One region of the Marinobacter sp. CP1 genome, then DNA from elsewhere that is predicted to be linked to it. Evidence: predicted binding sites of a transcription regulator. Region 1 holds the regulator's gene; the other holds the start of a gene.
What was found. Region 1 encodes sigma-54, which starts transcription at its own class of promoters, with help from an activator protein. Its sites were predicted from a motif close to ANTGGCATNNANNTTGCTNT; they were not measured.

Region 1 (12,202 bases):
GCGAACGGCTCGTCGTACATGATCAGCTCGGGATCCAGGGCAATACTTCGGGCAAGAGCAACCCGGCGGGTCATACCTCCGGACAGTTCCGACGGCATCAGTTGGCGTGCGCCTCGCAATCCGACGGCTTCAAGCTTCATTAGCACGACATCACGAATCATGTCTTCCGGCAGCTTTGTGTGCACCCGCAACGGGAAGGCCACGTTCTCGAACACGCTCAGATCGGTGAACAGCGCCCCACTCTGGAACAGCATGCCCATCTTTTCCCGAAGGCTGTAGAGGGCTTTGCGCTTGAGCTTCGGCACTTCATGGCCGTCCACCACAACACTGCCCGAATCCGGCCTGAGCTGGCCGCCAATAAGGCGAAGCAGCGTGGTTTTCCCGGTTCCGCTGGGCCCCATGATGGCGGTGATTTTTCCGCGGGGGATGTCCAGGCTGACACCGTCGAAGATACGGCGCCCTGAGCGGGAGAACACGACGTCCTTGAGCGATATGTAAGCCGGTGAATTCATAGTCCTTACCTTTCAAAGAGGGGCTACATTATGCCAAGGAGCGCGCAAGCTCAATCCAAAGTGCCCAAAATGTACTGATAGCAATGATCAGTTTGACTGAACTTTCGGTAACCGGGCATCGTTGCCGGGTGAAAATGGTATACTCTGCCCAACATTTACAACGTCCCGACAGCCAGGCCCAAAGCCCGATGACCGAACAGACTCCCAGCGATTTCCGATCTTCTGCCATCCGCGCCATCCGCATTGAGCGCGACGCCATTGATGCCCTTGAAGGCCGAATCGACGACCAGTTCACGCGGGCCTGCGAAGTTATCATGAACTGCAAGGGCCGCGTGGTTGTGACCGGCATGGGAAAATCCGGCCACATTGGCAACAAAATTGCCGCCACCCTGGCCAGCACTGGAACGCCATCGTTTTTCGTGCACCCGGGCGAGGCAAGCCACGGTGACATGGGTATGATCACCTCCCAGGATGTGGTCATCGCCATTTCCAACAGCGGCAACACCAGCGAGGTGGTCACCATTCTGCCGTTGATCAAACGCATGGGCGCTCCGCTGATCAGCATGACCGGCAATGCCAGCTCCACACTGGCCCGGGAAGCCGTCGCCAATCTGGACGTCAGCGTTATGGTGGAAGCCTGCCCACTGGGTTTGGCGCCCACCTCCTCCACAACGGCCACCCTGGTGATGGGCGATGCCCTCGCCGTTGCACTCCTTGAGGCCCGGGGCTTCAGTGCCGAGGATTTCGCTATCTCTCACCCCGGCGGCAGCCTCGGGCGTCGGCTGCTGCTCAGGGTCTCCGACATCATGCACAGCGGTGATCAGATTCCAGTCGTCAACGAGGATACCCCCTTGAGCGGTGCTCTTCTTGAGATGTCCCGAAAGGGTCTCGGTATGACCACCGTCGTCAATGATAAAGGCACTCTTACCGGAATATTTACGGACGGTGACCTTCGACGGACTCTGGATCGATCGGTGGACATTCACAATACGCCCATCAACGAGGTCATGACCCGGCATGGTAAAACGATCCAGGCCGATCATCTGGCGGCGGAAGCGCTGAACATAATGGAGGAGATGAAGATCAACGCCCTCCCCGTTACTGACGACCAGGGGGGTCTGATTGGCGCCATCAATATGCACGACCTGCTGCGTGCCGGCGTTATCTAGGGGCTATGAGGAGCTGTTTGATATGAAGCACCAATGGCCGGATTCCCTGTTGGCAAAGGCCGTAAAGATCCGCCTGATCGCACTGGATGTCGACGGCATCATGAGCGACGGCAAGCTTTATTTCAGCGCCACTGGTGATGAGCTCAAGGCTTTTAACATTCTGGATGGCCTGGGTTTGAAACAACTGATGGCAGCCGGGATTACCGTGGCCGTGATCACCGGACGAAAGTCCCCCCTGACCGAGAAGCGCATGCGGGATCTTGGCATTCCCCACCTGATGCAGGGGCGAGAGGACAAGAAGGTAGCCCTTCAGGAACTGGTCAGCACCATGGATATCAGCCCCGAGGCCATCGCATACATGGGGGACGATCTGCCAGATCTCCCGGCACTGAGGTTCGCCGGACTGGGCATCACCGTGCCCAACGGTTACTGGCTGGTGCAGCAGCATGCCGACTACTGCACCATTGCCCGGGGCGGCGAAGGGGCGGTCCGCGAAGCCTGCGACTTGCTGCTGACGGCCCATGGCAGGCTTGACGCAGCACTTGCCCCCTATCTGGAGCCCGAGGCATGAACTGGCTGCTGGACAGACCCTGGCTGCGAGCACTGGCACTGGCTGCTACCGTGGTGGCAGCCGTATTCCTGCTCTGGCGCAGCGATGAACCCCCTGTGATTGATGACGAGGCAGCGGCCCTACGGGGAGACGCCGAACCAGACGGTTTCGTGGTGAATGGTCAGTACACCTCCTTCGATGAAGCGGGCAATCTCAAGATCCGGTTTTCCAGCCCCCGAATTGAGCAGTTCGAGGAAGGCAACCTGGCCACCATGGAATCTCCCCGGGCCGAGCTGTACGGGGACCAGGAGGCCCTGCCGTGGATTGTCGAGGCCGACAATGGCAGCTTGCTGCAAAACCAGAATCTGGTGTACCTGACGGACAATGTCCGGGTTCAGCGCACGATTGGCGAACGGGACGCCGTCCTGACAACATCAAGCCTGACCCTGGATAACGACCGGGGCATGGTATATACAGACGCGCCCGTAGAAATACGTGATGTTACCGGCATAACCCGGGCCACGGGCATGAAAGCGTGGATAGACGAACGAATTCTGGAACTGAACTCCCAGGTGGAAGGACTCTATGAAACCGGAAACTAACCGATACCGGCGCCTGATGGCTGCCCTGCTAACGGTCGTGATGATCGGCCCGGCGGCTGCATTTGACCTTGATTCTGACACTCCTATCAAGGTCACCGCAGATACCGCCCGCCTGGATGACGGCCAGGGCATTGCCACCTACACCGGCGCTGTGGAACTTGAGCAGGGCAATACCCGCCTGACTGCCGAGCGGGTCGTCCTGTACCGGACCGAGGACGGCCTGAGCCGGATCGAAGCCTCTGGTACGCCCGCTATATACCGTCAACCGGCGCGCGAGGGGGAAGGCGAAACCGATGCCCGTGCCCTGAACATTACCTGGTCTGCCACCGACAGCCAGCTGACCTTTGAACGGGAAGCAGTCATCGAGCAGAATGGCAACCTGTTCCGGGGTGATGTCATTCATTATGATACCGTCGGCCGGGTTGTCACCGCTGAGGGCGGCGCAGACACCGGCGAGGGCAGCGGCCGGGTAGAGATGGTGATTCAGCCACGCAGTACAGACAGACAGGGATCCGATGGCAGTTCTGAGAGCCAGTAACCTGGCAAAGAGTTACAAACAGAAAAAAGTGGTGATCGACGTTTCCCTGGAAATCCGCAGTGGGGAAATTGTCGGGCTGCTTGGTCCCAACGGTGCCGGGAAAACCACCTGCTTCTATATGATCGTTGGGCTCGTCCCCGCTGATCGCGGGCGGATCACGATCGACAGCCGGGATATCACCCCCCTGCCCATGCATGGTCGGGCCCGCCAGGGCATCGGTTACCTGCCCCAGGAAGCCTCGGTCTTCCGCAAACTGTCCGTACGCGACAACATCATGGCCATCCTCGAAACCCGGCCGGGGCTGGGCAAGGCAGAGCGGGAGAAGAAGCTCGAGGGTTTATTGGAAGAATTCCACATCACCCATATCCGGGACAGTGTTGGCATGGCATTGTCCGGCGGTGAACGCCGACGGGTGGAGATTGCCCGGGCACTGGCCATGGAGCCGGCTTTTATCCTGCTGGATGAACCCTTCGCCGGTGTGGACCCCATATCCGTCAGTGACATCAAACACATCATCCGGCACCTTCGGGACAAAGGCATTGGCGTTTTGATCACCGACCACAACGTGCGTGAGACCCTGGACATCTGCGAGAATGCCTACATTGTTTCCGGCGGCCACATCATCGCCTCCGGCAATGCCGACGCCATCCTGGCCAACCAGCAGGTCAAGGAAGTCTATCTCGGCGACGAATTCAGACTCTGACACCCAATGGCTGATTGTTTTGATGATCTGTAGCAAGTAAACTCGGCAAAGAACTTGCTAGGGTAAATTAAAATCACGGCAAGTAACCGGCATATAAAGATTTTTTCACGACTTATGACACAACGCGCTGATGAGTGACGGATCCTGAACCATGGTTATGAAAGCCTCCTTACAGTTAAAGCTGGGTCAAAGCCTGACCATGACGCCCCAGCTGCAACAGGCGATCCGGCTTCTCCAGCTCTCCACTCTCGACCTCCAGCAGGAAATCCAGCAGGCACTGGAATCCAACCCCATGCTGGAGACCTCCGAGGACGATGACCAGACCGACGCAGCCAGCGAAAACGACGAGCGCGAGGCCAACGCCACCGAGTCCGCCGCTGAAGCTGCCCCGGAACCGGCCAGCGACTGGGATGAATCCGAGAACGGCCCGGACTGGTCCTCGGAGAACGAGATTCCTGACAACATTCCGGACGATCTGCCGGTTGATACCGCCTGGGACGACATCTACCAGTCCGCACCAGCGCCGGCAGCCCGCAACGACGACGAAAACGATCACGATTTCGAAACCCGTAATTCCCCGACCGAAACGCTTCAGGATCACCTGGAATGGCAGCTCAATCTGACGCCCCTCAGTGAACGGGACCAGGCCATTGCCCATGCCCTGATGGATGCAGTGGACGAACGGGGCTATATCACCAGCCCGCTGGAGGAAATCCACGCCGGACTGCTGGATGAGAACGATGAAGACCCCCTTGAACTGGATGAAGTGGAAGCCGTGCTTCACCGCCTGCAACACTTTGATCCGCCCGGCGTGTTTGCCCGGGACCTACAGGAATGCCTGCTGATCCAGCTCAACCAGCTGCCGCCGGAAACACCCTGGCTGGCCCAGGCACGCCTTGTAATTACCCATTACATCAACCTGCTGGGCAACCGCGATTACGCCCAGTTGCTGCGCCGCAGCCGCCTGAAAGAAGACCAGTTGCGGGATGTCCTGGCGCTGATCACCGGCCTGAATCCGCGGCCGGGCGATGTCATTGACCGGGCCGAACCCGATTATGTGATTCCGGACGTGATCGTTCGCAAACACAATGGCCGCTGGCGTGTTGAGCTGAATCCTGAAATTGCACCGCGCATCCGGGTCAATGCCAGCTATGCTTCACTTATAAGGCGTGCGGACAGCAGCGCAGACAACACCTACCTGCGCGACCAGTTGCAGGAGGCCAAGTGGTTCATCAAGAGCCTGCAGAGCCGCAATGAGACCTTGCTGAAAGTCGCGACCCGTATTGTCGAGCACCAGCAGGGATTCCTGGATCACGGTGAAGAAGCCATGAAACCGTTGATTCTTTCAGACATCGCCCAGGCGGTAGAGATGCATGAATCGACCATTTCACGGGTAACCACCCAGAAATACATGCATACCCCCCGTGGCATTTTCGAGCTGAAGTACTTCTTCTCCAGCCATGTCAGCACTGACGAGGGTGGAGAATGCTCCTCCACGGCCATACGCGCGATGATCAAGAAGCTGATTGCGGCGGAAACGCCCAAAAAGCCGTTGAGCGACAGCAAAATTGCAGCCATGCTAGGGGAACAGGGTATCAAGGTTGCGCGACGCACCGTTGCCAAGTACCGGGAGGCCATGCACATTCCGCCGTCCAACGAGCGCAAGCGGCTGGTCTGAATACCCGGGGGCCGGGACGCAACACCGTATTCGCCGGCGCATAATGCGCCAGCACCCAGACCGGCTCCCGGGAGCCGGCACGATGACAACAGGAGACGCCTATGCAACTCAATATTTCAGGCCATCACGTAGAACTGACTCCCGCACTGAAGGATTATGTTTCAGAGAAGTTCGAGAAGCTCGAGCGTCACTTTGACCACATCAGTAACTGCCAGGTGACCCTGGAAGTGGAAAAGGTGCGCCAGATTGCGGAAGCCACGTTGCATGTGGTTGGTGGTGAGATTCACGCAAAGGCAGAAAATGAGGATATGTACGCAGCCATCGATGCCCTGATCGACAAGCTTGACCGTCAGATCCTCAAGCACAAGGAAAAGAATGTAGACCGGATGCACGGAAACGGCTCTCGCTAACTGACTGTTTTCATGCAATTCATCTAATCGAGCTGCGACATGAGTAACGTGTCGCAGCCTTTTTTTTAACGGAAACGCAGTCGATCCATGAGCGACACATCCCTGACCATAGAGAACATTCTTGCTCCGGAGCTCACCCTCTGCAGGGTAGCTGCGTCCAGCAAGAAACGGGCCCTGGAGTTTATTGCCGAGCAGATAAACCATCAGGACAACACGCTCAGCGAGACCCAGCTCTTCAACAACCTGATTTCCCGCGAGCGCCTGGGCAGCACCGGCATTGGCCAGGGAATCGCCATTCCCCACTGCCGTCTGGAAGGACTTGATCACGTGGTGGGCGTGCTGATGACGCTGGAAGAAAGCGTCGAATTCGATGCTATCGACAATCAGCCGGTGGATCTGATTTTCGCCCTGATCGTCCCGAAGGAAGCAACGAGCGAACACCTGGAGCTGCTCAGCCAACTGGCTGAAAAGTTCAATGAGCGGTCGTTCTGTGATCGCCTCCGGCAATCCGAGGACGCCAGCACGCTGTACCAGCGCATGACCGCCTCAGGCGGCTGATATTCACTGCAGTGGAGGTAAGGTGGTCATGAAGCTGATTATCGTCAGTGGCAGGTCCGGTTCGGGCAAGAGTACCGCACTTCATGTGCTGGAGGACCTCGGGTTTTATTGCATCGACAATCTTCCTATTGGCCTGCTCTTCCCCCTCACACGGGAAGCCGCCAGCCAGACCAGGCCTGGTCGACTGGGCAAGATGGCCGTCAGTATCGATGCGCGGAACCTTTCCGGCGAGCTGGCCAATTTCGAGGAGATCTACCGGCGCCTCCAGGAAACCGGGGTTACCGTTGAAATCATCTTCCTGGACGCCGACGAGCAGTCGCTTCTGCAGCGTTTTCACGCCACCCGCAGAAAGCATCCGTTGAGTGACGACAGGACCTCTCTCCGGGAAGCCATTACCAGCGAGAAGAAACTGCTGGAGCCCCTCTCCAAGCTTTCCGATCTTTACGTAAATACCACCGGCATGTCCATGTACGAGCTGCGGGACATGGTCAAGCAGCGCGTGGTCGGTCGAAAAGATCAGGAACTGGCTCTCCTGTTTCAGTCATTCGGCTTCAAACACGGCGTGCCGCTGGATTCCGACTACGTTTTCGATGTCCGCTGCCTGCCCAACCCCTACTGGGATACCAGCCTCCGCAAGTATGTCGGGACGGATCAGCCGGTTATCGAGTTTCTGGAAAAAGAACCGGCAAGCCGGAAGATGATCGAGGACCTGAAATCATTTCTGGATACCTGGCTGCCCTCCTTTGCAGACAGTAACCGCAGCTATATGACCATTTCCATTGGCTGTACCGGCGGCCAGCACCGGTCGGTGTATGTGTGCGAGCAGTTGGGTGAGTACTTCCGGCAACGGTACAGCAATGTGCAAGTGCGGCACACCGAGCTGCCACACCTGCAGACCCGGGAAGAGATCTGATCAAGCCATGATTCGCCGCCCCATTACCATCATCAACAAACTGGGCCTGCATGCGCGCGCCACTGCGAAGCTGGTCAACACGGCATCGGAATACGACAGCAGCGTGCGTATCAGCGGCAAAGGCCGGGATGTGGACGCGAAGAACATCATGCAGGTGATGATGCTGGCCGCCAGCAAAGGAACCGATGTGGAGCTCATTGCCGACGGACCGGATGAGGAACAGGCCATCGAAGCATTGGTGGAACTGATTAACGACTATTTCGGTGAGGGTGAGTAAAATAAACACATGACCGATATTCTGGAAAAAAGCCAGGCCCGCCAGCGTCTTCGTTCCCTGAGCGAAGCGCTGGACAGTGGCGCACTGAAGCAGGTTGCCCGCATCCTGAACGGTGGCCTGAGCCCCAGTGATATTGCCCATTTGCTGGAGTCCTCACCGCCCCGGCAGCGGGCCCTGCTGTGGAACCTGGTGGACAAAGACCTCGAAGGCGAGGTTCTCCAGTATCTCAGTGATGATATCCGAGGCTACTTCCTGAGCCAGCTGAACGCTCAGGAACTGGCGGACATCATCGAGGATTTCGAGTCAGACGACCTGGCCGACCTGCTGCAGCAGCTGCCGGATACGGTCATCCAGGAAGTCCTGGAGACCATGGACGAGCAGGACCGGCAACGGGTGGAGGAAGTTCTCTCCTATCCGGAGGACACCGCCGGCGGTCTGATGAACACGGACACCATTACGGTGCGCCCGGACATCAGTATCGATGTTGTGCTCCGCTACCTTCGCAGGCACCGCACCCTGCCACCCATGACCGACAGCCTGATCGTGGTCAGCCGCCGGGACGATTTCATTGGCATGCTGCCCATCACGAAAATGCTGGTCTCCAACCCCGCCTCCACCGTGCGGGAAGTCATGGATACCGACATCGAGCCCATTCCCGTGAGCCTCTCCGACACCAAGGTAGCGACATTGTTTGAACGCTACGACCTGATCTCGGCGCCGGTGGTAAACGAGGAGGGCCGCCTGCTGGGTCGGATCACCATCGATGACGTGGTTGACGTTATCCGGGAGGATGCGGACCACTCACTGATGAGTATGGCGGGTCTGGACGAAGACGAGGACACCTTTGCGCCGGTGTGGAAAACCACCCGTCGCCGTGCCGTCTGGCTGGGCATCAACCTGATTACGGCACTGACCGCCTCCGCCGTCATCGGGCTATTTGAAGACACGATCGCCAAAGTGGTGGCGCTCGCAGTGCTGATGCCAATTGTTGCCAGTATGGGCGGCATTGCTGGTAGTCAGACGCTTACACTGGTGATTCGCGGTATGGCCGTGGGGCAGATCAGCGGCGCCAACGTAGGCTGGCTGCTGAACCGGGAATTTCTGTCAGGGATACTGAACGGCCTGCTCTGGGCCGCCGTGGTGGCGGGTGCAGCCATGCTCTGGTTCCAGGATGTGATGATCGGCGCGATCATTGCTGCCGCGCTGGTGATCAATCTTGTCGCCGCAGCGCTGGTTGGCACGGTTCTGCCACTGTTTCTCAAATCTCGCAATATTGATCCGGCCCTGGCAGGCAGCGTGATTCTCACGACTGTGACCGATGTAGTCGGGTTCATGGCCTTTCTTGGCCTCGCGACGATTTTCTACGCTTAAGCGGATCTCGGATTTATGAAAGACCATCAAGACAACGACGCGCCGGAATACGACGGCCCGAGCAAATCCCAGCTGAAACGGGAAATGCATGCCCTGCAGGATCTGGGCAAGCGGATGCTGGACCTGAGCAACGATCAGCTGGAAACCTTGCCAATCAGCGAGACCCTCCGCGCCGCGATCGAGGAATCCCGCCGTATCCGCCAGAACGAGGCCAAACGACGGCACCTGCAATACATCGGTAAGGTCATCCGACAGGAAGATGATCCTGAAGCCCTGGCGAAAGCCATCGACGCCTTCGATGCCGGTAGCGAAGAACACACCCGCAGACACCACCTGGCGGAACGCTGGCGGGACCGGATGATTGCCGAAGGCGATTCCGTTGTTGGCGAGTTCTTCAGCTACTGCCCCACTGCCGATATGCAGCACCTGCGAAACCTTGCTCGAAACGCCCGAAAAGACGTCGAAAAACAGAAGAACACCGGCCAGGCCCGGAAACTGTTCCGTTATCTCAGGGAGTGCATCGATGACGCCGAGGCCATGTGAGCCGTTGGTTCAACCTTTGAGCCGGCGGTGCTCCCACACCGGCATCCGGGCGCGCAGATTGGCTACCTGATCGGCGTCCAGTTCGGCGGTGACCAGGCCCGGGCCTTCCCCCATTTCCGTCACGATCCGCCCCCAGGGATCACAGATCAGGCTGTGGCCATAGGTGCGACGGCGCTCGCTGTTCTGGCCACCCTGGCCAGGTGCCACTAACCATACCTGGTTCTCGATCGCGCGGGCCCGGATCAGGGGGTACCAGTGGGCATCACCGGTCTGCCAGGTGAAAGCGCTCGGAAGGCAAATCCAGTCGACATCCTGCTCACGCAGCAGCCTGAACAGCTCCGGAAAGCGAAGATCGTAGCAGATCGCCAACCCCAGCTTGCCCGCGGGCGTATCCACGGTCACTATCTGTTCGCCGGGCTCGAAGGTGTCCGATTCACGGTATTGACCATGGGCGTCTTCCACCATGGCATCAAACAGGTGAATCTTGTCGTAACGGGCAACTTCCTCACCCTGGTCATCAAAGACAATGCAGGTTGCCCTGACCCGATCCTCCAGATCTGAGCCGTCCGGTCGTTTGGCCACGGGCATCGATCCGCCAACGATCCAGAGCCCCAGTTTCCGGGCCTGTTCGGCCAGGAAGGTTCTTATGACAGGCTCGGCCCCCGCCTCCTGGCGACCACGATCAATCATCTGACTGGTGGCCAGAACCGCAAAATTCTCAGGCAGTACGGCGACCGAGGCGCCCTGCTCGGCAGCCCGGGCCAGCAGCTGTTCCGCTTCGCGCAGATTGGCGTCAATGTCATGACCGCTGACCATCTGGATGGCTGCGACCCGGTTGGAAACACGCTTGTTCATGACTGCCTCCGATATTGCCAAACAGAAAAGTTATTCGCCGGTGTCAAAAACCCGTTGCAGATTCACTTCCGGCTCGTCCCATGAGCCGGTCACGCTGTAGGTTGCGCTTGTCAGCCTGCTCAAAGGATCGCCCAGAATCTTGTCCAGCACAAACAAGGCGCCGCCGATCGGCGCACCGGCACCCATGAGCAGCGCCGCCAATGGCAGATTCTGAGTCAGGGGCAACACAACCACAAGCCGCATATCCAGCTCCTCGCTGGCCATATTGGTCGTGCCACTGAGTTTGAAGGCGCCGGATGGGCCCACTATTTGCAGTTCGGGATCCATGGTCAGCAAGCCATTGATGATCTGCGCCTTGCCCGAGATCGCGTCGAATGCCACCCCACGCTCATACAGATCGGAAAAGTCGAGCTTCAACCGGCGCCATAGGGTGTCAGAGTTCAGCAGATTGAACACCCGGAACAGTTGCGCCGTGTTGTTTCGCTCCAGGATCACACCCTCATCCAGCCTTAGACTGACCGAGCCACTGAGCTCCGGTATGGAAAGCTCATCCGGACGGCCGGGCCAGTCCAGATCCAGCTCTATGTTGGTCCCCTCGTTAGTGACCGGCATTTCAGTGTCGAGGAGCTCGTTCAGATCCGCGAGCGCACCCCCGCTGATGGAACCTGTAAACCGGCTGGTTTCCCGGTCTCCGACGATGCTCCAGCTCATGTCGCCCAGCAGTGTCAGGGAATTCAGGCGCCCCTCGATGTCATTTACCTGCAACCGAAAAGGTTCGGGGCGGAGCCGGAAGGCCCACTGTCCCAACGATTCGTCGTTCAGTTGCAGTTCCGCAATCGAGACATCGATATCCGGCCAGTTTCCCATATCCAGCGCGCGGAACGCCTCAAGCTGCTCTTCGAGGGTGAGTAATTCCGGCGAATCCTCAGGGGGTGTTTCACTGCGCACGAGCCGTAACACCTGAAAATCGGCCTTCACCGTGTCGCCATTTTGCGGAATTGTCAGTCGGCCTTCGGCGCGTTGCGAGCTGGTGGTCACCACCCACCGGTCACCAAGATCGAGGGCATTGATATCAATATCGTTCAACACCTGCGGGCCAAGGTGCAGGCGGCCAAGACGCAAATCAAACCCGGTCTCTTTCCATAACAGATCGAACGTTGCGCGGTTTTCCCAGTCGCCCGTAATGCCAAGCCCGCCGGCGGCCGAGGGATTGATGGTTGCCCGCAGCGGTGCTGCCTCATCCGCCGTTTTTGACAGTGGCTCCGGCCAGTCAACCGCCAGCCCCTCAAGAGTGGACCGCACGCGGATGCCCGACGTTGAATCCGATCCCACGTCCAGGTCCGCGGTATAGGTAACATTGCCCTGCAAACCAAAACCCGAACTGGTCTCAAGTCCCGCCTGCTCAAACACCCCGGGCACCGGTAGCGTTCCCGACTGCCGGATGGTAAGGGCATTGCCCGCCCGGGACTTGCTGAAGGCAATGGTTACCGGTTCATCGAAAAATTCGGCAGTCAAAGGGCCAC
Region 2 (12,202 bases), 2.3 Mb from region 1:
CACATCCGGCTTCTCCATCATCGAGAGAAACTGGCGGGCATAGGTAGACAGCGACTCCACATAACGTCGCTGCCCTTCAGCATAGAGCGTATCGAACGCAAGGGACGATTTACCGGAACCGGAGAGGCCGGTAATCACGATCAGTTTGTCCCTTGGCATATCCAGGTCGATGTTCTTCAGGTTGTGGGTTCGTGCCCCTTTGATCTGGATATGGTCCATAACACCTCGCTCGGATAAAAACGAAAATTATACCGCGTTGGGCCCGCTGCGGCGAAAATGATACCGGGGCCAGCATCACGCGGGTTGTCCCCCCGTCAGCGCCCCTTCTGTTACAATGCGCCGCCTGCGATGGGTATCTGCCCTCAATCTGACCGCTTTCAACCCCGGCTGAGGTACGTAATTGCCATGAATGCGCTGGAAAAACGCTCCGTATTCGCCCTGGCGTCTGTTTACGCCATGCGCATGCTCGGACTGTTCATGGTGCTGCCGGTATTCATGTTGCTGGGCGAAGATCTCAAGGATGCAACGCCCGCACTGCTGGGTCTCGCTATAGGCGCCTATGGACTCAGTCAGGCCCTGTTGCAGATTCCCTTCGGCATGCTGTCTGATCGGGTTGGCCGAAAGCGCATGATCTATATCGGGCTGGTACTTTTTGCCGCAGGCAGTTTGCTGGCCGGAGCCACGGACTCCATATACGTTGTAATTGCCGGTCGGATTCTTCAAGGCGCCGGTGCGATCGCCAGTGTGCTGATGGCGCTGCTCAGTGACCTGACTCGCGAGGAAGAGCGGACCAAGGCCATGGCAACGGTGGGGATCACCATCGGCCTGTCGTTTTCGGTATCGCTGGTTCTTGGGCCCCTTCTCGGAGCCTGGTGGGGACTGTCCGGGATCTTCTACGCCACGGCAGCACTGGCCGTGGTGGCGCTGGTGATCGTCAACCGCGTGGTTCCGACGCCCCATCAGCACAAGACCAGCCCCGACACGCATCCTGCCCGGGAGATGCTGGGGCGCGTGCTTTCAGACGGTCGTCTTCTCCGGTTGGATTTCGGTATCTTCGCACTGCATCTGGTGCTGACCGCCCTGTTTCTGGTGTTTCCCTCCATGCTTCAGGAGCGGTTTGGCCTTGCCAGCAGTTCACACTGGTGGTTTTACCTGAGCGTGATGGTCACGTCTTTCTTCGCCATGGTGCCGTTCATCATCATTGGCGAGAAAAAGCGCAGGATGAAACCGGTGCTTTGCGGGGCGATTGCCTTGCTGACATTGGCCACTGCCGGGTTTACCGGTGTTTCCAGCAGCCTGGTTGCGGCCTGGGCTGTGCTGTTTTTCTTCTTCATGGCCTTCAACCTGCTCGAGGCCAGCCTGCCGTCATTGATCAGCAAGGAGGCGCCGGCTGCAAGCAAAGGCACGGCGATGGGGGTTTACTCCACCTCCCAGTTCATGGGTGCGTTTCTGGGGGGCGCATTCGGCGGCTACCTCCTGGAGGTAGCCGGGCTGCAGGGCGTGCTCTGGTTCATGGTGGTAGTGCTGGGCCTCTGGCTGCTGATAGCGCTCACCATGCCCGCGCCCGGTCACACCACAAGTTTCGTGGTACAGTTGCAGCAGGTAATGAACGACCAGTACGACGACATCGATGACAATCTCCGCCGCCTTCCGGGCGTTCAGGATGTGGTGATTGTGGAAGACGCTGCCACCGCCTATCTTAAGGTGGATCGTCAGCAATTTGATGAAGCGTTACTTGCGGACTTTTCCTTTGTCCGGCAGGCTAACCATTCTTGAAATCCGGAGGCTCGCACGGAACGCGGGCGTCCCTGAAAACAGAGTCAGGAGCAGAACATGGCACGAGGCGTAAACAAGGTAATCCTAATCGGTAATCTGGGGCAGGACCCGGATACCCGCTACACCCCCAACGGCAATGCCGTAGTAAACCTGAACCTTGCAACAGACGAAAGCTACAAGGATCGTCAGACCGGTCAGCTGGTGCCGAAAACCGAATGGCACCGGGTTGTCATGTTCGGCAAGATCGCCGAAGTTGCGGGACAGTACCTGCGAAAGGGCTCAAAGGTTTATATTGAGGGCAAGCTTCAGACCCGCAAATGGCAGAACAAGGAAGGGCAGGATGTCTATACCACCGAGGTTGTGGTGGATATCAATGGCCAGATGCAGATGCTGGACAGCCGTGGCGGCGAAGGCGGAATGAGCCAGGGTGCGCCGGCAGGACGGCCTCAGCAGTCCGGCTACAACGCGCCGGCTGGACAGCAGAACAATCCGCCACCGCAATCCGGTGGCTACAGCAACCAGCCTTCGCAGGGCAGCATGCCCGAACCGGTTGACGACTTTGATGATGACATCCCGTTCTGAGTGCGCCGTTTTGCTAGGTAAATCAGGCACTTACGGCATTCGTGCTACAAGTATAGGCTGTTGGTAGGCCTATTGCAAACCTGACTTATCCTCGCCCAGTAATGGGCTTGAACCTCGAAAGAGGGAGGGGAGTGCAGCATGTCAGGAAAAGGCGGGTGGCGGTGAAAGAGTCTAACTTGCGCCCGTCATTGCAAGTCCCATACGGTTAAGCCTGATTGGTTGAACCATAGTCCTTTGTGGGTTTCGGGATATCAGTGACCTATGACTCTTGAGAGGTCACTTCACGTGTAGTCGGGGAGATGATTAGAACACCCGGCTAACCAACCACGTGACACGCGCTCGGTGAGAGTGTTAAGGGGACGTAAGTGGAACCTAAGTGGGACGCACCTTGACTACCTAGAAATGCGGGATTGCCTAAACAGGTCTCAACTATGGGCCTGCACGGCAACGGAGACTTCGTAGTACCCAATGTTGACCTGTAACGGGTCTAGCAGTCAGTAACCAACCTGACCTGAAAGCTGGATATAAGTTTCTAGCAATAGTAATGAAAGTCCAACCGTAAGGGGGAAGGGAGTCAGACAAGAACATGCCAATAGAGCGAGGTTCGATAGTCAGTGCTATCTCAAAGAACACTCAATGCGCTAGGTGGTATAGGCAAAGCGAGTAAAAGTGGAGCCAAGGTAAGGAAGCTGCACAAGATCATGTGTAGCAACAGGGACTTGTGGACTCAAGCGTATGCGAACATTTACGCCAATAAAGGGGCTTTGACCCGAGGGGTAAATGGAAACACGCTGGATGGATTCGGGGAAGACCGGGTGACTCATCTGATCTACTTGATCCAGACCGGAGTTTACAAACCAAGTCCTTGCCGCAGAGTGGAGATACCGAAAGACCCGAGGAACCCAAAAGGCAAAACCAGACCTCTGGGGGTGCCAAATGGTGATGACAAACTCATCCAAGAAGTAATGCGGATGTTGTTGGAGGAGATCTATGAACCGGTCTTCTCAGATTGGAGCTTTGGCTTTCGGCCAAACCGATCATGTCATACCGCCCTCAATGAGATAAGGGATAGCTGGAAGGGAACCAAATGGGTCTGTGACGTAGACATCAAAGGGTACTTCGACAATATCGACCATGATCGCTTGCTGCATTTTATGAGCAAACGTGTTGATGACCGAAAGTTTCTGAACCTGGTTCGGAGATTTCTGAAGGCCGGATACATGGAAGACTGGCGATACTACGGCACGCACAGCGGGACACCTCAAGGAGGGATTATCTCTCCAATTCTGGCCAACATTTACCTGCACGAACTCGATGAGTTCATGGTGAGTAAGGTCAAGGAGTTCAGCATGGGCAGCCGGAGAAGACCCAACCCTGAATACCGAAAACTTCTGTGCAATCGGAGTAATCGGATAAAATGGCTCAAAGAGCGAAGCGACATAACTGAAGAAAAGGCTGCTATATGGCGGCGTGAGATTCAGGAATGGGGGGAAAGACTCGGCAACATGAGCAGTGTGCTGATGGACGACCCCGGCTTCAAGCGTCTGAGGTATGTCAGATATGCGGACGACTTTTTGATTGGTGTCATTGGCACTAAGCAGGAAGCGAAAGCAATCATGGCAGACGTCACCCGCTTCGTGGAAACGGAGTTGAGGCTGGAAATCTCGCAAGAGAAATCTGGCATCGTGGACCCAAAACAAGGATTTACCTTTCTAGGCTATTCCGTCGTCTGTCGGCGCGAAAGCAAGAGGGTAAAGTGCGTGGTCAGTCATAAGGCTGATGGAAGCAAGGTGCATGGAACTAAACGTACCATTACCGAGCACGTACATCTTGGGGTTCCTCGGGAAAAAGCGCAGAAGTTCGTGGAGCTTAAGGGCTACGGTCTCTATGACTCAGGAAAGGCGTTGGCCAAGAAGGCGCTCCTATTCCATAGCGACACCGAGATTGTTGGTCAGTACAACGCAGAGCTGAGAGGCTTTGCGAACTACTACAACCTCGCGCCGCAATTCTACCTGAATAAGGTAGAGTGGATATGGCAGAACAGTCTCTTCAAAACGCTTGCTGCAAAGCACAAGACGAGCAGGGCCAAAATCGCCAGTCAACTCAAAAGAGGGGACGGCTCCTTTGTTCTCAAGGAGTGGCGAGGGGATAAAGTCTTCGAAACAACGGTGTTTAAGCTGAAAAACCGGGCTGCACCTAGGCCAGGTCAGGTGGATATCCTCCCCAACCCCTATAAATACTCGGGGCGAACGGAGCTGCTTGACCGGTTGAATGCTAGTGTCTGTGAATACTGCACCCAACCCTCGGGTCGTCTGGAAGTGCACCATGTGCGCAAACTGAAGGACATCTCGAAGGGTACGGAGCCATGGAAAAGGCTCATGATGGCAAGACGCAGAAAGACCCTGGTCCTATGCTTTGACTGCCACCGTGATCTGCACAAGGGGACACTACCCGACCTACGCGCTTTCCGGAAAAAGCTTGTTGGAGAGCCGTATGCATAGAAATGTGCACGTACGGTTCGGTGGGGGGGCAACGGCTAACCTCTTTGTGAGGCGCACGTGCCCTACCCAACCGCTTCAATTCGTTATGGTCGAATGGTTTTAGAGAACGCTTATGGCCCTGAAACCCTCGATCTGGCGATGCCGTTTGAAGTCCAGATCTGGAACGGGACTGATTTTGAGCTGCACAGTGATGAAATTTGCTGGGCTTACAATACCGCTGATGCGGTGATAACGGACATACCTCCGAACACCTCCGTGGATGCCAATTCAGGGACAATCAATAGCGGTCGGCCTGCCGCTGGAGCGCCGATCCGTCTCACTGCGCCGGGAGAAGGTAACACCGGTAATGTTCAGGTTGAATATCCCGTGCCTCTATATTGGCAGTCTGACTTCGACGGCGACGGTGTTGAGGAAAATCCGCAAGCAACCGCGACATTCGGCGTCTATCGGGGCCACGACAGAGTGATCTACTGGCAGGAACGATAAAAAAGGGCAGGACCTGAGTCCTGCCCCAAAACATCAACGAACCCCGGCGGTTCGCCAATCGTCAGTCGTCTTCGTGTTCCGGATGGTCCATCCCCAGTTCGTTGATCTTCCGGGTCAGCGTATTCCGTCCCCAGCCCAGAAGTATTGACGCATCACGGCGTCTGCCGCCGGTGTGCTTCAGGGCGGTCTCGATCATGATTTTCTCGAACTCGGGCACGGCCGTATCGAGAATGCCTTTCTTGCCCCGCTTGAGTTCCTGTTCGGCCCAGTTTTTCAGGCCTTCCTGCCAGGTTGTCCCGGTGGTCGGTGTTTCTGCCTGGTGCAGCAATTCCGGGGGCAAGTCATCAATGTGGATCTCGCGACCGCTGGCCATGACGGTCAGCCAGCGGCAGGTGTTCTCCAGCTGGCGGACGTTGCCCGGCCAGGGCAGGGTGGTCAGGTATTCTTCCGCTTCTTCACGCAGGATCTTCGGCTCTACGGCCAGCTCTTTTGCGGCCCGTTTCAGGAAGTGCTGCATCAGGCGGGGGATGTCTTCCCGCCGCTCGGCCAGCTTTGGCAGATGCACGCGAATAACGTTCAGGCGGTGGAAGAGGTCTTCACGGAAGGTGCCCGCCTGGACCAGCTTTTCCAGATCCTGGTGCGTTGCCGCGATGATGCGCACATCCACCTTTATCGGGGTGGTGCCACCTACGCGGTAGAACTCGCCATCGGCCAGAACCCGCAATAGTCGGGTCTGGGTGTCCGCGGGCATGTCGCCGATTTCATCGAGGAAAAGGGTGCCGCCGTTGGCCTGTTCAAAACGACCCTGTCGGGCGGCGCCGGCACCGGTAAAGGCGCCTTTTTCGTGGCCAAACAGTTCGGATTCAATCAGGTCCTTTGGAATAGCGGCCATGTTCAGGGCAATGAACGGGTGGTTGGCCCTGGGGCTGTGGTTATGCAGTGCCTGAGCCACCAGCTCCTTGCCTGTGCCGCTCTCGCCGTTGATCAGCACGGTAATATTGGAGTGGGACAGCCTGCCAATGGCGCGGAAAACTTCCTGCATGGCCGGTGCTTCACCAATAATTTCGGCGTTTCGCTGGGCCATCTCGGCCTGAGGCTCACCACTGGCCCGCTTCTCGTGGCTATGGGCCACAGCGCGTTTGACCAGCGCCACGGCGTCATCCACATCGAAGGGCTTGGGAAGGTATTCAAACGCGCCGGTCTGGTAGCTGGTCACCGCGCTCTCGAGGTCCGAGTGGGCGGTCATTATGATCACGGGCACGTCCGGGTGAACGTCCACAATCTGGGAAAGCAGGGTGATGCCGTCAACGCCGGGCATGCGGATATCGCTGACGATGGCATCCGGCTGTTCGTGCTCCAGCCGCATCATGATGCTTTCACCACTGTCAAAAACTCGGGGCTGCATACCGGCCTGGTTAAGGGCGCGCTCCAGCACCCAGCGAATACTGCGGTCGTCGTCTATGATCCAGACGTTCGCCGGTTGGCTCATGGGGTGTCCTCCAGAGGCAGGAAGATGATGAAGTCGGTTCGGCCTGGTTCGCTTTCGCATTCAACCAGTCCGCGGTGTTGACCGATGATGCTCTGGGTGATGGAAAGCCCCAGACCGGTGCCACTGGCACGGCCACTGATCATCGGATAGAAAATGTTCTGCACCAGCTCCGGCGGAATTCCGGGTCCGTTGTCGATCACGTCGACCCGACACACCAGTTTGTGGCGGCGGTTGCCAATGGTGAACTGACGCAGGGTGCGGGTGCGGAAGGTAATAGTCGGCGGTTCCTCGGAACTATGCCCCGCCTGGTTTTCGAAGGCCGCTTCCATTGCGTTCCGGGCGATGTTTAGAAACGCCTGGATCAGTTGTTCCTTGTCACCCTTGAACTCCGGAATGCTGGGGTCGTAATCCCGTTTGAAATTCAGTCGCCCTTTGCTCTCAGCCTCGAGCAGTGTGCCAACTCTTTCCAGTATTTCATGGATGTTGGTCGGCGCCAGCTTCAGTGCCTTGTTGGGGCCCAGCATCCGGTCAACAAGGCTTCTGAGGCGGTCTGCCTCGTCAATGATGACCCGAGTGTATTCCCGCTGGTCTTCACTGCTGAGTTCACGATCAAGCAGCTGGGCCGCGCCACGGATGCCGCCCAGCGGATTCTTGATCTCGTGGGCCATGCCCCGCACCAGGATACGGGTGGTCTCCTGCTGGGAGATGATGTCTTCCTCACGGCTGATCCGCATCAGCCTGTCCCTGGGCTGGATTTCGATCAGCAGTTCCGTCGGCTCCAGGCTGATAGGCGTTACGGAATAATCCACAGTGAGTCGGGAGCCGCTGGCGAGCAGAAACTCGGCTTCGCGGCGAGTGTAGGATTGCCCGTTACGGACGGCGGCAAACAGGGTTTTCAGGGCGTCTTCGGACTCGACCAGAATGTCCTGGAAGGGCTGGCCCTGGCTTCGGGTCATGCTGGTTTCGAACAGGCTTTCGGCGGCCGGATTAAGATACTGAATGCTCAGATTATCCTCGAGCACCAGGACGGCCGTAGTCAGGCTGTCGAGAATGCTCTTGTATCCGTTTTGCTGGGCCGAAGGCAATGCCATGCGTGAATCCCGTTGGTTCGACAAAGTGTGACCTCCGGAGTTTTGCAAAAAGCGAACCACTTTAGCCAGGTTCACAAATGAATGAGCAAAGTGCGGGCAAAAGGGGACATTGGCGCGGAAAAGTGCCGTAAGCTGGTGCAAATGGAAAGAAAGCCTCTGATCAGTCCGGAAAATGCGCCCCGTTGCTGATCAGAGTATGGCTGCTTTTTGGTGCGATCGCACCAAAATGGTGCGGATATGTGGGCGGCTTGGCTAGTTCAGAGCGGAAGGACGGTGAACCGTGAAGGTAATCGGTGAGCCGGTTTTTACCTGAACCCCGTTTTCATCCACGATATGGACCCGGGCTTCATGGGTTCCACGAAACACGTTGTTGACGGTGATTGAGCCGGAGGTGCTTTGCCCGACAGGCTGCCCGTCCAGGGTCACTTCGTATTTGTGGCCGGGCTGGAGGCCGGGGGTGCTGCGCACCTCGAACTGGACATCGCCGCTGCCACTGTAGAACGCCTGGTTGTTATCCGGATAGGCGAAGGACAGACTTTCGTAGGCAGCGCCTTCTCGCTGAACTTCTTCACGAAGCTTTTCGGTTTCCTGCACAGCCTCTGGCTTGGGCAGGGTGATCGTCGTGACCGGCTTGACCTCTACCGCTTCAGCGCCTTCGCTGGGCTCGTCAGAATAGGTGACGTTGCCGTAGGCATCAACGTTGCGATAAACCTCGGCCGAGACCGGAATCGCCAGAAAAAACAGAAGGCCGGTAACCAATCCAGACTTTGGATTCATAAGCTCACCTGTTATTGGGTTTCCCCGATTATCGGTGGCGCCCGGGGTCTTTTCAACGTCTGCAGCCCCGGATGTTGGTTACATATCGTTAAGGGCTGCAGGCACTGTGCTTTTGCTCAAAAAAAGCCCCGCACGAGGGCGGGGCTTGTCTGCTTTCTCTCTAAAGAGAGATATTAGCAGGAGTAGTACAGATCGAACTCGACCGGGTGAGTGGTCATGTTCAGCTTCTCGACTTCACCGCGCTTCAGATCCACGTAGCCCGCGATCATGTCCTCGGTGAATACGCCGCCACGGGTCAGGAACTCGTGGTCCGCTTCCAGGCAGTCCAGGGCTTCAGACAGGGTTTCGGCAACCTTCGGAATGCTCAGCGCCTCTTCCTTCGGCAGGTCGTACAGATCCTTGTCCATGGCATCGCCAGGGTGGATCTTGTTCTGGATGCCGTCCAGGCCGGCCATCATCAGCGCCGCGAACGCCAGGTACGGGTTGGCCGCCGGGTCAGGGAAGCGAACTTCGATACGACGCGCCTTCGGGCTGTTCACGTACGGGATACGGATGGAGGCCGAACGGTTGCGGGCGGAGTAGGCCAGCATAACCGGTGCTTCGTAGCCCGGAACCAGGCGCTTGTAGCTGTTGGTTGCCGGGTTGGTGAAGGCGTTGATGGCCTTGGCGTGCTTGATAACACCACCAACATAGTACAGTGCCGCTTCGCTCAGGCCGGCATAGCTGTCGCCTGCGAACAGGTTCTTGCCGTCTTTGCTCAGGGACATGTGTACGTGCATGCCGGAACCGTTGTCACCAACCACCGGCTTGGGCATGAAGGTGGCGGTTTTGCCGTAGGCGTGGGCCACGTTGTGTACGCAGTACTTGAGAATCTGTACTTCGTCAGCCTTGCGGGTCAGGGTGTTGGCGCCAACGCCGATTTCACACTGGCCGGCAGTACCGACTTCGTGGTGGTGTACTTCAATTTCCAGGCCCATGGATTCCATGGCGGCACACATGGCGCCACGCAGGTCGTGCAGGCTGTCCACCGGCGGAACCGGGAAGTAGCCGCCTTTAACGCCCGGGCGGTGACCGATGTTGTTGCGGTCGAAATCTTCGCCGGATACCCAGGCGGCTTCCTCAGAGTGGATATGGTAAGAAGCGCCCTGCATGTCTACATTCCACTTCACGGAATCAAACACGAAGAACTCCGGCTCCGGGCCGAACAGCGCGCCATCGGCGATGCCGGTGGACTTCAGGTATTCCTCGGCACGGCGAGCAACGGAACGCGGGTCACGCTCATAACCCTGCATGGTAGAAGGCTCTACGATGTTGCAGGTGATGTTGACAGTGGTTTCTTCGGTGAAGGGATCAAGAACGGAGGTTTCGTCGTCCGGCATCAGGATCATGTCGGATTCGTTGATGCCTTTCCAGCCCGCGATTGAGGAGCCGTCAAACATCTTGCCGTCTGCGAAAAAGTCTTCATCCACTTCGGTGGCAGGCAGTGTAACGTGCTGCTCTTTACCGCGGCTGTCGGTGAAGCGCAGGTCAACCCATTTGACTTCGTGTTCTTTGATCAAATCAACTGTCTTGGACATTGTGCATGCTCCGTAAGTTATACCGCACAGGCGGCTGTATTCATGTTCGTGGTGCCGGATCGCCCGGATAAACGGGTTCCGATCTGTTTCTCAGGTTCGCGCAGCTTAGCAAATGCCGTTGCGTCTTACCTGCAAATTTCGGCTGATTTCGATAAAGCAAGGCGCTTGCCAATTTTTAGGGCATGCTCCAGAACAGCGCAACTGCAAGGGTTTGGGGCATGTTCACGAGAAATTAGTAGCTCTGGGCTGGTCGCTTGCACTTAATTGGTGCACCGCGTTGGTGCATTTATTGGCTATGCGCCCTAAATGAGTGCGAGTGCTTAGTGTAGAGAATAGGCGTTTTTCTTCATATTAACGACACAGACTTTTCGCTATAATGCGCGCCGCTTCATTTTTTACCCTGTCATTTCCAGATCCCGGATCGGAAAGCACCGTGCAGGGTGCCGGGCAGCCAGCTCCGGTGAATGAGTTCATTTTACGGATTTGAGACGGCATGTGCTGGGATTCCCCCTGCGAACGACCTTCTCAGGTCATTGAGTGCATGCCGCAGGAATATTTTTGTGATTGAAAAACTTCGTAATATCGCCATTATCGCCCACGTTGACCATGGTAAAACCACGCTTGTCGACAAGCTTCTTCGCCAGTCCGGTACGCTGGATCGGAAAGAACTCGAGAACGAGCGGGTCATGGATTCCAATGACCAGGAAAAAGAGCGGGGTATTACCATTCTGGCGAAAAACACCGCCCTGAAATGGAATGGCTACGACATTAATATTGTCGACACCCCGGGCCACGCTGATTTTGGTGGTGAGGTTGAGCGTGTCATGAGCATGGTGGACTGTGTGCTGCTGGTGGTCGACTCCATCGACGGCCCCATGCCTCAGACCCGTTTCGTTACCCAGAAAGCATTTGCTGCGGGGCTTCGCCCGATTGTGGTGGTAAACAAGATTGACCGCCCGGGTGCGCGCCCTGATTGGGTGGTGGATCAGGTGTTCGACCTGTTCGATAACCTCGGTGCCACCGATGAGCAGCTGGACTTCCCGATTGTGTTTGCCAGTGCGTTGAACGGCATTGCCGGAATGGATCACGAGAATCTGGATGACAACATGGATGCCGTGTTCCAGGCGATCGTTGATCACGTACCTGCTCCGAATGTTGATCCGGACGGCCCGTTCCAGATGCAGATCTCCCAGTTGGACTACAACAGCTTCCTGGGCGTAATCGGCATTGGCCGCATCATGCGCGGCAAGGTGAAGACCAATTCGCCGGTGACCGCCATCGGCGCCAACGGCAAGAAGCGTAACGGTCGTATTCTCAAGATCATGGGCCACTCCGGTCTTCAGCGTGTTGAAGTCGACGAAGCCCAGGCTGGCGATATTGTCTGTGTCAGCGGCATGGACGAGCTGTTCATCTCCGACACCCTCTGTGACCAGGCCAACGTTGAAGCGCTTCCGCCGCTGACGGTGGATCAGCCGACGGTATCCATGACGTTCCAGGTGAACGATTCGCCCTTCGCCGGAAAGGAAGGCAAATACGTTACCAGCCGGAATATCAAGGAACGTCTGGAAAAGGAGTTGCTGCACAACGTTGCGCTGCGCGTTGAAGAAGGCGATTCGGCTGACAAGTTCAAGGTGTCCGGTCGTGGGGAGCTGCACCTGTCAGTGTTGATCGAAAACATGCGCCGCGAGAATTTCGAGCTGGCCGTAGGGCGGCCTGAAGTTGTGATCCGCGAGATTGACGGTGTCAAGCAGGAGCCGTACGAGAGCGTCATCGTTGATATTGAGGAGCAGCACCAGGGGCCGATCATGGAGCAGATGGGCCTGCGCCGGGGCGATCTGACCAATATGGTGCCGGATGGAAAGGGGCGTATGCGCCTTGAGTACACCATTCCCGCCCGCGGCCTCATTGGTTTCCGGAACACCT

Region 2: the regulator sigma-54 is predicted to act here: its motif matches at 10,433-10,452, upstream of glnA (glutamate--ammonia ligase).

Annotation. Positions count from the first base shown of each region.
Region 1 is NZ_CP011929.1:544,168-556,369, forward strand. It holds gene ACP86_RS02550 (ATP-binding cassette domain-containing protein) at 1-512, opposite strand, end outside; gene ACP86_RS02555 (KpsF/GutQ family sugar-phosphate isomerase) at 701-1,681, shown strand; gene ACP86_RS02560 (KdsC family phosphatase) at 1,704-2,252, shown strand; gene lptC (LPS export ABC transporter periplasmic protein LptC) at 2,249-2,833, shown strand; gene lptA (lipopolysaccharide transport periplasmic protein LptA) at 2,817-3,371, shown strand; gene lptB (LPS export ABC transporter ATP-binding protein) at 3,349-4,074, shown strand; gene ACP86_RS02580 (RNA polymerase factor sigma-54) at 4,226-5,752, shown strand; gene hpf (ribosome hibernation promoting factor) at 5,854-6,162, shown strand; gene ptsN (PTS IIA-like nitrogen regulatory protein PtsN) at 6,250-6,720, shown strand; gene rapZ (RNase adapter RapZ) at 6,749-7,633, shown strand; gene ACP86_RS02600 (HPr family phosphocarrier protein) at 7,641-7,910, shown strand; gene mgtE (magnesium transporter) at 7,920-9,281, shown strand; gene yjgA (ribosome biogenesis factor YjgA) at 9,297-9,824, shown strand; gene ACP86_RS02615 (carbon-nitrogen hydrolase family protein) at 9,834-10,679, opposite strand; gene ACP86_RS02620 (YhdP family protein) at 10,710-12,202, opposite strand, start outside.
Region 2 is NZ_CP011929.1:2,851,880-2,864,081, forward strand. It holds gene uvrA (excinuclease ABC subunit UvrA) at 1-219, opposite strand, end outside; gene ACP86_RS13220 (MFS transporter) at 406-1,776, shown strand; gene ssb (single-stranded DNA-binding protein) at 1,834-2,358, shown strand; gene ACP86_RS13230 (reverse transcriptase domain-containing protein) at 3,174-4,859, shown strand; gene ACP86_RS13235 (DUF6701 domain-containing protein) at 4,917-5,345, shown strand; gene ntrC (nitrogen regulation protein NR(I)) at 5,407-6,834, opposite strand; gene glnL (nitrogen regulation protein NR(II)) at 6,831-7,925, opposite strand; gene ACP86_RS13250 (DUF4124 domain-containing protein) at 8,178-8,702, opposite strand; gene glnA (glutamate--ammonia ligase) at 8,876-10,279, opposite strand; gene typA (translational GTPase TypA) at 10,840-12,202, shown strand, end outside.